Regions from separate parts of the Streptomyces sp. JNUCC 64 genome, predicted to be linked through region 3. Evidence: riboswitches for the same ligand, from Rfam matches in the RefSeq annotation. Region 3 holds a riboswitch; each other region holds the start of a gene.
The links. Region 3 has a riboswitch for cyclic di-AMP ahead of ACVWNX_RS12795 (transglycosylase family protein). Riboswitches for the same ligand answer to the same signal wherever they lie in the genome.

Region 1 (4,203 bases), 2.0 Mb from region 3:
CCTGACGTCCGTGTCCGGTGTCCGTCCGGACGGGACGGACAGGGACGGGCGGGGGCGGGGACACGGACACGGACGGACGGGACGGCCCGGCACCGGGACGTCACCCCGTGGGAGCGCCGTTCAGAGGGGGAGCAGATCGGGACGCTTGGCCTCGACGTGGTCGCCGGACGACTCGCCCCGCAGCCGCCGTCCGATCCAGGGCACCAGGTACTCCCGGGCCCACTGGATGTCGTCGCGCCGTCCTTCGAGGGTGCCCCGCGGGGGCAGCGGGGGCCAGGGCTGGTCCGGGTCGGCGGGGACGCCGAGCCCGAGGAGCTGGGCGGCGCGCAGCGCGACCCGGGTGTGGCCCTCGGCGGAGAGGTGGAGGCGGTCGGTGTCCCAGGCCCGGCGGTCCTGCACGGTCTTCAGCGACCACAGGTCGAGGACGGGGCAGCCGTAGCGGTCCGCGACGGCCCGGACGTGGCCGTTGTAGGTGGCGATCCTGCCGCGCAGATGCCGCAGGACGGGGACGCCCCGGGTGTCGAACCCGGTGGTGACCATGACCGTGCCGACGTGGTCCGTGAGGTCGGCGACGGCGCGTTCGAAGCGTTCGGCCACGTCGTCGGGGTCGGCTCCGGGGCGGAGGATGTCGTTGCCGCCCGCGCAGAAGGACACCAGGTCGGGAGCGAGCTCCCGGACCCGGGGAAGCTGCTCCTCGACGATCTGGTCGAGGAGTCTGCCGCGGACGGCGAGGTTGGCGTAGCGGAAGGCGTGCTCGGGGAGCCGGTCGCCGAGGAGGACGGCCAGCCGGTCGGCCCAGCCCACGAACGCTCCGTCGGGACCGGGGTCGCCGACGCCTTCCGTGAAGCTGTCGCCGACTGCTGTGTAGGACCGGATGTCGTCAGGGATGAGGGAGGTCGACTCTGCTGTCACGTCGGCCCATGTTTCCAAGCCGGGCGTGACCTACGCCACCGTAATAAGGGGCAGCGGGGGGTTGACGCGACGTGAGAAAGACCATGCGGGCCTTTCCGCCGGTCCGGGAATACGGGACCGGCGGAAAGACGGGCGGCCGACGACTGACGGAGGGCCGGCGGAAGCGGCGGCCTGGAGACCGGGCCGCCGGGGAGACCCGGAGTCCGCCCCGGAAACGCGGCGCGGGGCCGTATCCGCCGATACGGCCCCGCGTACGTGGGGTGCGGCCGCCGGGCCGCAGGGGGGAGAGGGGGTCAGACGTTGACGCCCTTCGACCGCAGATAGGCCAGCGGGTCGATGTCGGAGCCGTACGCCGGGGAGGTGCGGATCTCGAAGTGCAGGTGCGGTCCGGTGCTGTTGCCGGTGGAACCGGCGAGACCGATCTGCTGCCCGCCGGTGACCGACTGGCCCGCGGCCACGCCGAGCTGCGAGAGGTGGGCGTACTGCGAGTACCGTCCGTCGGCGTGCTGGATGATCACCTGGTTGCCGTAGGCGCCCGCCCAGCCCGCCGAGACGACGGTGCCCGGGCCGACGGCCTTGAGCGGGGTACCGGCGGGGACGCTGAAGTCGACGCCGGTGTGGTAACCGCTGGACCACATGCTGCCGGAGGCCCGGTACGGGGTGCCGACCCCGGTGGCGACGGGCAGCGTGAAGCCGGACGCGGTGGCGGTCGCGGCGGGCACCGCCTGGGCCGTGACGGGCACGGCCTTGGGGGCGGCGGGGGCGGCGGCCCGGGGCTGCTCGGCCTTGGGCGCGGCGGCCGTCTTCGGAGCGGTGGCCGTCTTCGGAGCGGCCGGGGCGGGGGCCTCGGCGGCCTTGGGGGCGGCGGCGGGGGTGGCCGCGCGGGCGCCGACGGTGAGCTTCAGACCGGGCCGGATGAGGTTCGGGTCGACGCCGACGGCGTTCCGGTTGTCCTCGTACAGACGCTGCCAGCCGCCGCGCACGTCCTGCTCGTCGGCGATCTTCGAGAGGTGGTCGCCCACCTTGACCGAGTAGGTGCGGACCTCGGCGGCCCGGGCGGTGGACCGCTCCGGGGCGGCCGGGGCCACCGTGGCGACGGAGGCGGCGGGGCTGAGTCCGGGGGCGGCCTGGGGGGTGGCGGCCTGCGCGGTCTGGGCGCCGATGAGCGGCAGGGCGAGGGCCGCCGCGCCACCGGTTCCGGTGATGGCGACCCGTCGGACGAGCCGGGTGGACTTGGGGCGGCGGTGCTTTCCCGTCGCGGGCATGGTGCGTTCCTCTCCGGCGCCTGCGAGGTGAGCTGTCGGGTTCGGGCTGGAGATGCCCGGCCGCGCTCGCGCGGCTTCACCCCGAGCCGCTCCGGTGGCCGGAGTCGGCGTACTGCGTGTGGGTTCCCCGCTCCTGCCGGTGTCCGGTGGGGACGTCGGATACCGGACGGCGGCAGGACTAGGCGTCCGCCCGGAGTGAGCGTGACGCTAGGCGAGCGCCGACGGCCCAGACAACCGGACGGCGTCCCGGGCCCGGTGTTCCTTGATCCCGGCCGGGGGTTCGCGGTGACCCTCCGTCGATGGCGGAGCGGTTCCCCGGCCTCAAGTGCCGGGCTCCGGCGGGAAGGCGGCGGAGCGGTGATCGCCACCCACGGTGACCACTATGATCCCGGTCACCACCTTCGTCACCAGCTGTCCTCATTCCGGAGCCAGTTGGGCCACACTCCCCCCAACCACTCCATTCATTTACATCACGCCTCTATCAGACATAACGCCCACGTCGGGGCGACCCAGGGGATGAACGGAACAGACGTACGAGAAGTGATCCTTTCGGGGGACCGTGTCGTATATCGTCGACAGCGCCCGCCGTCGAACGGCGTCGGCGGGGCCTGGGAGGAGCCCCCGTGACGCAGCAGATCCCGTCCACCGAGCCCGAGCTGACCGGAGTGCGCAACTTCCGGGACCTCGGCGGGCTGCCGACCACGGACGGCGGACGGATCCGGCACGGGGTGCTGTTCCGCAGCGGCCACCTCGCCCACGCCACCGAGGCCGACAGCCGTTTCCTCACCTCATTGGGGCTGCACACGGTCTTCGACTTCCGCAACGACGCCGACCGCGGTCTGGACGGCCATGACGTGGAGCTGCCCGGCGTCCGCAATCTGCACCTGCCGCTGAGCGACCCGGCCGACGGCGCCGCCTTCTGGAGGATGGTGCGCCGGGGCGACCTGGCCGAGCTGCGCGAGGTACTGGCGCGGGGCCGGGCGGCCGAGCGGATGGCGGGCGCGTACCGGGTGATGATCGAAGAGCGGACCGCCGAGCACGCGCTGGTGCTGCGGACGGTCGCCGAGGACGGGGTGCCGGTGCTGATGCACTGCGCCGCGGGCAAGGACCGGGCGGGCCTGGCCGTCGCGGTGACCCTGCTCGCCCTCGGGGTGGGACGGGACGCCGTCGAGGCGGACTACCTGGAGTCGAACGCCGCCCACCGGCGCTACCGGGTGCGGCGCGACGCGGACGCGGACGGGCCCACGCACGAGGTGATGGAGCTGCTGAGCCCGCTGTTCGAAGCGCGGGCGGAGTACCTGGCGGCGGCCTTCGACACCGTCGACCGGCGGTGGGGCGGCACCGAGGAGTACCTCCGCGAGGCCCTCGGGGTCACCCCCGCGCTGCGCGACCGCCTCCGGTCACGGCTGCTGGACTGAGCCGCCGGGCACCGGGCCCGCCGGTCCGGGGTCCGTCACTTGGCCCCGACCTCGAAGAGCAGCCAGATGAAGGCGGCGACGACATGGCCGACCGCCACGTAGATGACCAGCCGGATCCAGATGCTCGGCGGCATCTTGTCCTCCAGCTGCGGCTGGCGGCGCACGGGGGTCTGCGGTTCGGTGGGCCGGACGGGCTCGGTCATCGGGGGTCTCCCAGGGTGTGGCCGGCGGCCGGGCCGAGGCACAGCGCGGCGGACGGGCTCTGCAACAGGGTGTGCACGAACAGCAGGTCGGTGCCGTCCTCGTCGGCGGCGACGATGCGGTGCGGGGTCAGCGAGTCGAAGTGCGCGCTGTCGCCGGGCGCCAGCACATGGGTGCTGTCCCCGAGCTTCAGCCGCAGCCGCCCGGACAGGACGTACAGCCACTCCTCGCCGGGGTGCACCCGGACGATGTCCCCCTGGGAGCCGTAGGGCACCCGGACCCGCAGGGCCTGCATGCCCCGGCCGGGGGCCCCGGCCTGCCAGTAGGTCCAGCCGCCCGCGAGGGTGGGCTCCATGGTCCCGGCCTGGACGATCGCCTCGCGGTCCGCGACCGTCTCGCCGAGCAGC
Region 2 (4,203 bases), 650 kb from region 3:
CGTCGTATGCCCGGCCGATGCGTGCCCGTATGTCCGGCGGGTGCGTGCCCGGGTGCCCGGCCGATGGGCGCGCGCGGCCCCGCGCGGTCCGCTCACCCGTACGGCTCCGCACGGCTCGCCCCCCGGGGAGGCGCGGGCAAGCCTGGGGTGAGCGGACGGAAGGCGGCGGGAGACGGTACGTGGGCCACGGAGGTGAACCGACCGGCGACGGGCCCCCGGCCCCCGCGACCGGACGCCCGGCGGTCCCCACCGGGACTCCCTCGGGCTGGGTCGGACGGCTCGTCCGGGCGCTGCCCGTGCTGCTGATCGTCGCGGGAGTGTTCTACGACGAGCTGACCCCGGCGCGCTTCACCGCAGCCCCGCTGTTCGCCGCCGCCCCGCTCGCCGCGGCCCCGTTCTACGGGAGGCGCGGCACGGTCGCCGTCGGGCTGGCCGCCTGTGCCGCCGCCATCGGCGAGCGGATCGAGGACGGCGCCCTGGGCCGCGCCGAGTCCGTCACCGACCTGGCCACGATCGTGACGGTGTCCGTGCTCGCCGTCGTCATCAACCGCCTCACCCGCCGCAGCGACGCCCGGCTGGCGTCCGCGCGGGAGATCGCGGAGGCCGCCCAGCGGGCCGTGCTCCCGGAGCCGGCCGAACGGATCGGCGGGCTGGACATCGCCGCGCGCTACGAGGCCGCCCAGGCCGACGCGTCCATCGGCGGCGACCTGTACGCGGTGCAGGACACCCCGCACGGCGTCCGGCTGGTGGTCGGGGACGTCCGGGGTAAGGGGATGAACGCGGTCTCCGCCGTCGCCGTGCTGATCGGGGCGTTCCGCGAGGCCGCCGAGCAGGAGGCGGACCTGGAAGCGGTGGCCCGCCGCCTCGAACGCGCCCTCGCCCGGGAGGAGGTGCGACGTCGCGAGGTCGACCTCTTTGAGGGGTTCACCACCGCCGTCCTCGCCGAACTGCCGCACGGCCGTGACGTCGTCCGGATCCTCAACCGGGGGCATCCGCCGCCGCTGCTGCTCGCCCCGGACGGCGGGCTGACGGTGCTGGTGCCGGCGCTTCCGGCGCTGCCGTTGGGGATGGCCGACCTCGGGGTGTGGCCGGACCTCTGCGAGGAGGTGGCCTTCCCGCCCGGGGCCTGTCTGCTCGTGTACACCGACGGGCTGTCCGAGGCCCGGGACGCGCGCGGGGAGTTCTTCGATCCGGTGCTCTGGCTCGGCGGGCGGACCTTCGTGGGGCCGGACGCGCTGCTGACGTCCGTCACCGGGGCGGTCCTGCTGCACACGGGCGCGGGGCCGGAGGACGACATGGCCCTCCTCGCCGTGCGCCGTCCGTGAGACGGCACCCCCCCCGGGTGCCCACCCTCGGCCTCGGCCCCGGCCCCGATTGCGGTTGCGGCGGTGGTCGGTCGGGGACGGCGTGGCCCCCGGGGCCCCCGGGCGCTCCAGGCCCCCGGGGGCGGCTCGGTGCTCGTGGGGCGGCGGCCCCGGCCCGGATCTCACCGCCCGTAGTCGACGGCTCGCGGTCCGATAACGACTGAGTATCCGTCAAAGAAAGTTTGGCGCACCGGGGAATAATCTTCGACCGTCAACTCGCCCGGTTCCGCCCGCCCGTGTCCCGATAAGTCCCCGTCATGGGCGTTAATGATCAACCGGAAGCGCTTGGAATCAGGCCCCCGGGTCTATTAACGTTCGATAACGCAGCGCGGTCGTCCCAGCCGTCACAGAGTCGGCTCCGCGCGCACGCGCCGAATCCCGCGAGGGAACCGGGGAACCACCACCATGGGGTGAATCGGACGGCCCTCTCGCGAGGCTGCCCGTAGGAGACCTTCCTGCTCCGAACCCGTCAGCTAACCCGGTAGGCGAGAAGGAAGGAAGGAGTACGCCTCAGTGGCGTCCAATCGGCCTGCCCCCGAAGCTCCCTACGCGCCGAACACGGCCGAGGACGGGGCTTACTCCCCCTACGGTCGCGTCTACGGCCCCGAGGTCACCGAGGGCGAGGTGCGGGAGGTCTGGAACCCGACCGCGGACACCGTCCGGCCCGTGCGCGGCAAGCACCGCGTCGCCAAGCAGCGCGGCGGACTCGCCCGTAGCTCCACGGTCCTGGGCGTCGGCGTCATCGCCGCCGTCGGCGCGGGCGGCATCGCCACCGCGCAGGGCGGCAAGCCCGCCATCCAGATATCGATGCCGGACTTCGGCTCGATCATGCCCGGGGACTCCGAGGAGCCCGAGGCCGACACCACCACCGCCGCCGCCCCGCTGACCGGCGCGGGCATCACCTCCGCCGACGCCGCCGAGGGCGCCACCGACGCGGGCGAGGCGCTGCGGGCCCGCATCATGCAGCAGGCCGAGCAGCAGCAGGACCAGGCCGACGCCGCCACCCGCGCCGCCGCCGAGAAGGCCGCCGCGAAGAAGGCCCTCAAGGACGCCGCCGACGCGGAGGCCAAGGCGAAGGCCAAGGCGGACGCCGAAGCCAAGGCGAAGGCCAAGGAGAAGGCCAGGGCCAAGGCGGAAGCGGAGCGCAAGAAGGCGGCTGCCGAGGCCAAGGCCAAGGCGGAGCAGGCCGAGAAGGCGGAGAAGGAGCGGCTGGCCAAGCTGGCCGGAAGCTTCGTCCTCCCGCTCTCCGGCTACTCGCTCACCGCGACCTTCGGGCAGGCCGGCGCCATCTGGTCGTCCGGCGCGCACACCGGCCTCGACTTCGCCGCCCCGACGGGCACCCCGCTGAAGGCCGTCGGCAGCGGCACCATCACCCAGGCCGGCTGGCACAACTCGTACGGCTACTTCACGATCCTCACCCTCAACGACGGCACCGAGATCTGGTACGCCCACCAGTCGTCCATGAACGTGAGCGCCGGTCAGAAGGTCGCCACCGGCGAGGTCATCGGCCGTGTCGGCTCCACCGGCAAGTCCACCGCCTCCCACCTCCACCTGGAGGTCCACCCCGGTGGCGGCGGGGGCGTCGACCCGGCCGCCTATCTGCGCGGCAAGGGCCTCGGTCTCTGACCGTACGGCCACGCCGTACCCCTCTGATCCACGGTCACTCCGTCCCTGACTTCCCGGTGCGCCGGGGCACCCTCGCCCCCGTGCGCCGGGACGGTCTCCGGAGCCCGTCGTTCCCCACTTCGACGGGGACCGCGCGGCCGTCCGTACCCCCGGCGGCCCCGGTTCCCCGACGGTTCCCCCCACGCCCGGAGTTCCGGCGGCCCTGACGCTCATCCCCCGACGTCAGGGCCGTCGGTCCCCCCCCTCGGAGGTTCCACCGGGTCTTCCGGGGGTTCCCCCGGGTTCCGGGAGTTCCACCGGCCTCCCCCCCCAAGTCCCACGGTCCCGACGGAAGACCCGGGCGCGCACCGGTGTTGACTACGGGCATGACCTCTCTGCGCCCGCTCGGCCCCTCCGGCATCGACGTCTTCCCCCTCGCCCTCGGCGGCAACGTCTTCGGCTGGACCGCGGACACCTCCCAGACCTTCGCCGTCCTCGACGCCTACACGGGCGCGGGCGGCAACTTCGTGGACACCGCCGACTCCTACTCCGCCTGGGCGGACGGCAACCAGGGCGGCGAGTCCGAGACGCTGATCGGCCGGTGGGTCGCCGCGCGCGGCAACCGCGACGACGTCGTCATCGCCACCAAGGTCGGTTCCCACCCCGAGTACAAGGGGCTGTCCGCCACCACCATCAAGGCCGCCGCGGACGCCTCCCTCACCCGGCTCGGCACCGACTACATCGACCTGTACTACACGCACTTCGACGATGTGACCGTCCCCGTCGAGGAGATCGTCACCGCGCTGGACGACCTGGTGCGCGCGGGCAAGGTCCGGGCCGTGGCCGCCTCCAACCTCACCCCCGAACGGCTCCAGGAGTCCCTGGACTTCGCCGACCGCGAGGGACTGACCCGGTACGCGGTCCTCCAGCCCGAGTACAGCCTGGTCGCCCGGAGCGGCTACGAGAACGGGCTGCGGGAGGTCGCCTCCCGGTCCGGGCTGGCGTCCGTCCCCTACTTCGCGCTCGCCTCCGGCTTCCTCACCGGCAAGTACCGGCCGGGCGCCACCGTCGACAGCGCCCGCTCCGGTTCGGCCTCCCGCCATCTGTCCACCGAGCGCGGCCCGCGGGTGCTCGCGGCCCTCGACACCGTCGCCGCCGAGCGCGGTGCCGAGGTCGCCACGGTCGCCCTCGCCTGGCTGGCCTCCCGTCCGACGATCGCCGCCCCGCTGGCGAG
Region 3 (4,203 bases):
CTCGGCTACGGCCACGGCATCCACTACTGTCTGGGCGCCCCGCTGGCCCGGCTGGAGGGGCGGACGGCGCTGGCCACTCTGCTACGACGACTGCCGGACCTGCGACTGGACGCCGCGCCGGAGGACTTGCGGTGGCGGGGCGGTCTGATCATGCGCGGTCTGCGGACGCTCCCGGTGCGGTTCACCCCGCGCTGAGGCACCCACCAGGGCCCCACCGAGGTCCCGCCGAGCCCCCACCGAGGTCCCGCCGAAGTCCTGACGAGTCCCGCGCCGAGACCCCCGCCCGGAGGACTCCCGGGTCCCGCGCCGAGGCCCGGTAACCCGCCGGAACGCCCCGGGGAACCCCGGGGAACCCCGGAGAACCGCCCGGACCGCCGGAAGTGCGCCGGGCGGGCGCCCGGGTCGGTCCCCGGGCGCCGCGCCGCGCGAGGAGTGGCCGGATCGCCGCCCGCGAACGTTCCCGGCGGACCGGACGATTCGCCCGCCGGGAACGGCGCGGGCCCGCACCGGCGCGCCCGGTTCCGTCCCGTCGGACCGACCACGCCGACGGAAATTCCCGCACCCGCGCCGACCTGGGATTCCACCCCCTCACCAGGGCGGGGGAGAAGCCCGTCTTCGTCCCGTTTGCGAGGGGGCGTGAGAAGGGCCTCCGCCCTGTCAACAAGCCCTGGTGCCGCAGAAGTTGAAGCGCGAACCGGGTTTGGCCGTGAGACGTCCACGATCCGCCGCGCTGACGGACCATCAGATTCGTGATGCGGGCGTGATCCGTACTGCATTGACTTGTGACAGGCGTTCGACTCCCGCTACGTTCACGACGACTCGGCGGTCCCCAGTCGCCGTGGTCGGTCCCGCTGTCGTACGAAAGGCCACCGCATGCTCTCCGGGAACGGTCGTCACCGACGCCCCCGACAGGCCCCCGCTCTGGTCGTCGCCGCCGGAGTCACCAGCTCCGCCATCGCCATCCCGTTGCTCGGGGCGACCGGCGCGCACGCGGCGGAGGCCGCGACCTGGGACCGGCTGGCGGAGTGCGAGAGCGGCGGAGCCTGGAGCTCCGACGAGGGCAACGGCTTCTACGGCGGTCTCCAGATCAGCCAGGAGGCATGGGACCAGCACGGCGGTCTCGACTACGCGCTCAGCCCCGACCAGGCCAGCCGCTCCCAGCAGATCGCGGTCGGCGAGCGCATCCTGGCCGCCTCGGGACCCGCCGCCTGGCCGGGTTGCGGCGAGGCCGTGAAGCTCACCAAGGGCGGACCCAAGGCCGATGTGGACCCGGGCGGTCCGGGCTCCGGCCGGAGCGACTCCGGGAGCGTCTCCGCCGGGGTGACGGCGGGCAAGACGGACACCTCCCGCTCCACCGCCGACCAGGCCCCCGCCACCAAGTCCCCCGATTCCAAGCCCTCGTCCGGCGCGACCGGCTCCGCCGAGCCGTCCGACCCGGCCTCCCCGTCGGCGCCCGCGACCGGTTCCACGGGGTCCACCGGCTCCGGCGAGCCCACGGACGACACGACCGGTTCCGCCGGTCCCACCGACTCCGCCGACCCCTCCACCAGCCCCTCCGAGGAGCCGGGTTCCTCCCCCTCCACGGACCCGTCACCCGGCGGGACCGAGCCGGGCGGGACCGAGAGCCCCGGCGAGGGCACCGGCAGCGGCTCCGCCGAACCCGGTACGGAGTCCCCGTCCAGCTCCCCGACCCCGGACGGCGCCGCCGCCTCCGAGATCCCGGCGGACGCGACGGCCGAGGCGGGCGCGGGCCGTCACCGTGGCGAGGCGGCGGCCGAGGACGCCGCCGCGTCCCGTGCCGAGGAGAGTGCCGGACGCCATGCCTCGCGCGCGGCGACTCGTGACGAACTGGACAAGTCGTACACGGTCCAGTCCGGTGACAACCTGTCGGCCATCGCCGACTCCCAGGGGGTCGAGGGGGGTTGGACCGCCCTCTACGACGGCAACAAGGGCACCGTCGGAGCCGACCCGGACCACATCCTCCCTGGCCAGAGCCTCGACCTCGCCCCCGAAAAAGCCGAGAAGCAGCAGTAGTTAGACCCTGAATGTCCTAATTTGGTGCGGGGGGCGGAAGTGAGACATGGGTCTCAGAGAGCCCGCTGGGCTTTGAGTTTCGCCCCCGCCCATGTCTACGGTCAGAGCCGTTCGCCGATGCGGACACCGATCGCCGTCACGCCGAATCCTGCCGACGGAGGCTCGGGAAACTCGACGCGTGAAGCGCCGTTGGCAGGAGCGGGGGACCCAAGGTAAGCGCCGTACGGGGCCGCCCCGGGAGTCGTCAGGACTCCCGGAGGGCAGCCGGACGGCTAGGGGTGGAGCCGCGCGCTGGACGCGCGGCCGGGCACTCACTCGGCCCGAACCCGACAGCTCACCTCGTACGGCGTCGGTGAGGGGATGACTCATGCTGCTTTCCGGCAAGGGCAAGCACCGCAAGCCCAGCAAGGCCACCCGTATCGTCACCCTGGCGGGTGTGACCGGAGCGGCTGTCGCCGCCCCGCTGATGACGGCGACCAGCGCGTCCGCCGCCACCGCCGCCGAGTGGGACCGCGTCGCCCAGTGCGAGTCCGGCGGCAACTGGTCCATCAACACCGGCAACGGCTACTACGGCGGCCTCCAGTTCTCCGCCTCCACCTGGGCCGCCTTCGGCGGCACCAAGTACGCGGCCACCGCCAACCAGGCCACCAAGGCGCAGCAGATCGAGATCGCCGAGAAGGTCCTCGCCGGACAGGGCAAGGGTGCCTGGCCGAGCTGTGGCGTCGGCCTCTCCAACACCCCCTACGGTGGTGGCGCCGCCGCCCCCGCGCAGCCGCAGCAGCAGGCCCCGGCCCAGCAGGCCCCGGTCCAGCAGCAGGCCGCTCCCAAGCCGCAGGCCCAGCCGCAGCAGACCGAGCAGCGCGCCTCCCGCGCCCAGGACCGCGCCCCGGCCGCCCAGCCCGCGCAGTCCGCCCCCGCCAAGACGGTGGAGACCCCCACCGGCAAGAAGGTGCAGAAGGGCGACGGCGAGTACAAGGTCGTCAAGGGCGACACCCTGAGCGACATCGCCGAGGCCGAGGGCGTCAAGGGCGGCTGGCAGAAGCTGTACGAGCTGAACGACGACATCGTCGACGACGCCGACGTGATCTACCCGGGCCAGCAGCTCCACCTCTCCTGACCCACCCCGTCCGTCCGGGCCCGGTGCCCCGGCCCCCGCGCCCCGCGCGGGACCGGAGCCCCGGCACCCCACCCGGACCTCCGGACCCCACCCCCGGCTCCGGCCCGCCCCGGCCGTGAGCCGCACCCCCGGTCCGGGCCGCGCCCCGGCCCGGCCGGGAAGCCCGTCCCCTCGGGCGGTCCGCCCCGGCGCGCGCACCCCCGCGCGCCGGGGCGGCGGTGCGTCCGGCCCCGGAAAAGCTCAGGTGAAGCCCCCCGGACACATTTGTTTGCGTTCGGAACAATTTGGTTTCCGTTTGTCCACAGGGCGGGCTGCCGAGTGGCCGGAGCCCCGGGGGCCGTTAGGCTCAGGGGCGGCGGGGTCACCGGCCCCGCGTACCCGCGTCACATCCCAGAAGGAGATGCTCGTGCCGTCCATCGACGTCGTCGTAGCCCGGGAAATCCTGGACTCCCGAGGCAATCCCACGGTCGAGGTCGAGGTCGGCCTCGACGACGGCAGCACCGGCCGTGCCGCCGTTCCGTCCGGCGCCTCCACGGGCGCCTTCGAAGCCCTCGAACTGCGGGACGGCGACGCCAACCGTTACGGCGGCAAGGGCGTCGAGAAGGCCGTCCTCGCGGTCATCGAGCAGATTGGCCCGGAGCTCGTCGGCTACGACGCCACCGAGCAGCGCCTGATCGACCAGGCCATGTTCGACCTGGACGCCACCCCGGACAAGTCGTCGCTCGGCGCCAACGCCATCCTCGGCGTCTCGCTCGCCGTCGCGCACGCCGCCTCCGAGGCCAGCGACCTGCCGCTCTTCCGTTACCTGGGCGGCCCCAACGCGCACCTCCTGCCGGTGCCGATGATGAACATCCTGAACGGCGGCTCGCACGCCGACTCCAACGTGGACATCCAGGAGTTCATGATCGCGCCGATCGGCGCCGAGTCCTTCTCCGAGGCCCTGCGCTGGGGCACCGAGGTCTACCACACCCTCAAGAAGGTGCTGAAGGCCAAGGGCCTCAACACCGGCCTCGGCGACGAGGGCGGCTTCGCCCCGAACCTCGGCTCCAACC

Region 1: linked by a shared signal. The riboswitch ahead of ACVWNX_RS04445 (M23 family metallopeptidase) and the one ahead of ACVWNX_RS12795 (transglycosylase family protein) in region 3 are both predicted to bind cyclic di-AMP.
Region 2: linked by a shared signal. The riboswitch ahead of ACVWNX_RS15540 (M23 family metallopeptidase) and the one ahead of ACVWNX_RS12795 (transglycosylase family protein) in region 3 are both predicted to bind cyclic di-AMP.

Annotation. Positions count from the first base shown of each region.
Region 1 is NZ_CM137015.1:1,130,904-1,135,106, forward strand. Features, by position in the region: gene ACVWNX_RS04440 (SGNH/GDSL hydrolase family protein) at 121-912, opposite strand; gene ACVWNX_RS04445 (M23 family metallopeptidase) at 1,206-2,177, opposite strand; cyclic di-AMP (ydaO/yuaA leader) riboswitch at 2,180-2,297, opposite strand; gene ACVWNX_RS04450 (tyrosine-protein phosphatase) at 2,801-3,595, shown strand; gene ACVWNX_RS04455 (DUF6126 family protein) at 3,631-3,798, opposite strand; gene ACVWNX_RS04460 (helix-turn-helix domain-containing protein) at 3,795-4,203, opposite strand, start outside.
Region 2 is NZ_CM137015.1:3,810,196-3,814,398, reverse strand. Features, by position in the region: gene ACVWNX_RS15545 (PP2C family protein-serine/threonine phosphatase) at 180-1,325, shown strand; cyclic di-AMP (ydaO/yuaA leader) riboswitch at 1,724-1,867, shown strand; gene ACVWNX_RS15540 (M23 family metallopeptidase) at 1,878-2,990, shown strand; gene ACVWNX_RS15535 (aldo/keto reductase) at 3,356-4,203, shown strand, end outside.
Region 3 is NZ_CM137015.1:3,155,388-3,159,590, reverse strand. Features, by position in the region: gene ACVWNX_RS12805 (cytochrome P450 family protein) at 1-195, shown strand, start outside; gene ACVWNX_RS12800 (transglycosylase family protein) at 874-2,034, shown strand; cyclic di-AMP (ydaO/yuaA leader) riboswitch at 2,209-2,398, shown strand; gene ACVWNX_RS12795 (transglycosylase family protein) at 2,402-3,151, shown strand; gene eno (phosphopyruvate hydratase) at 3,558-4,203, shown strand, end outside.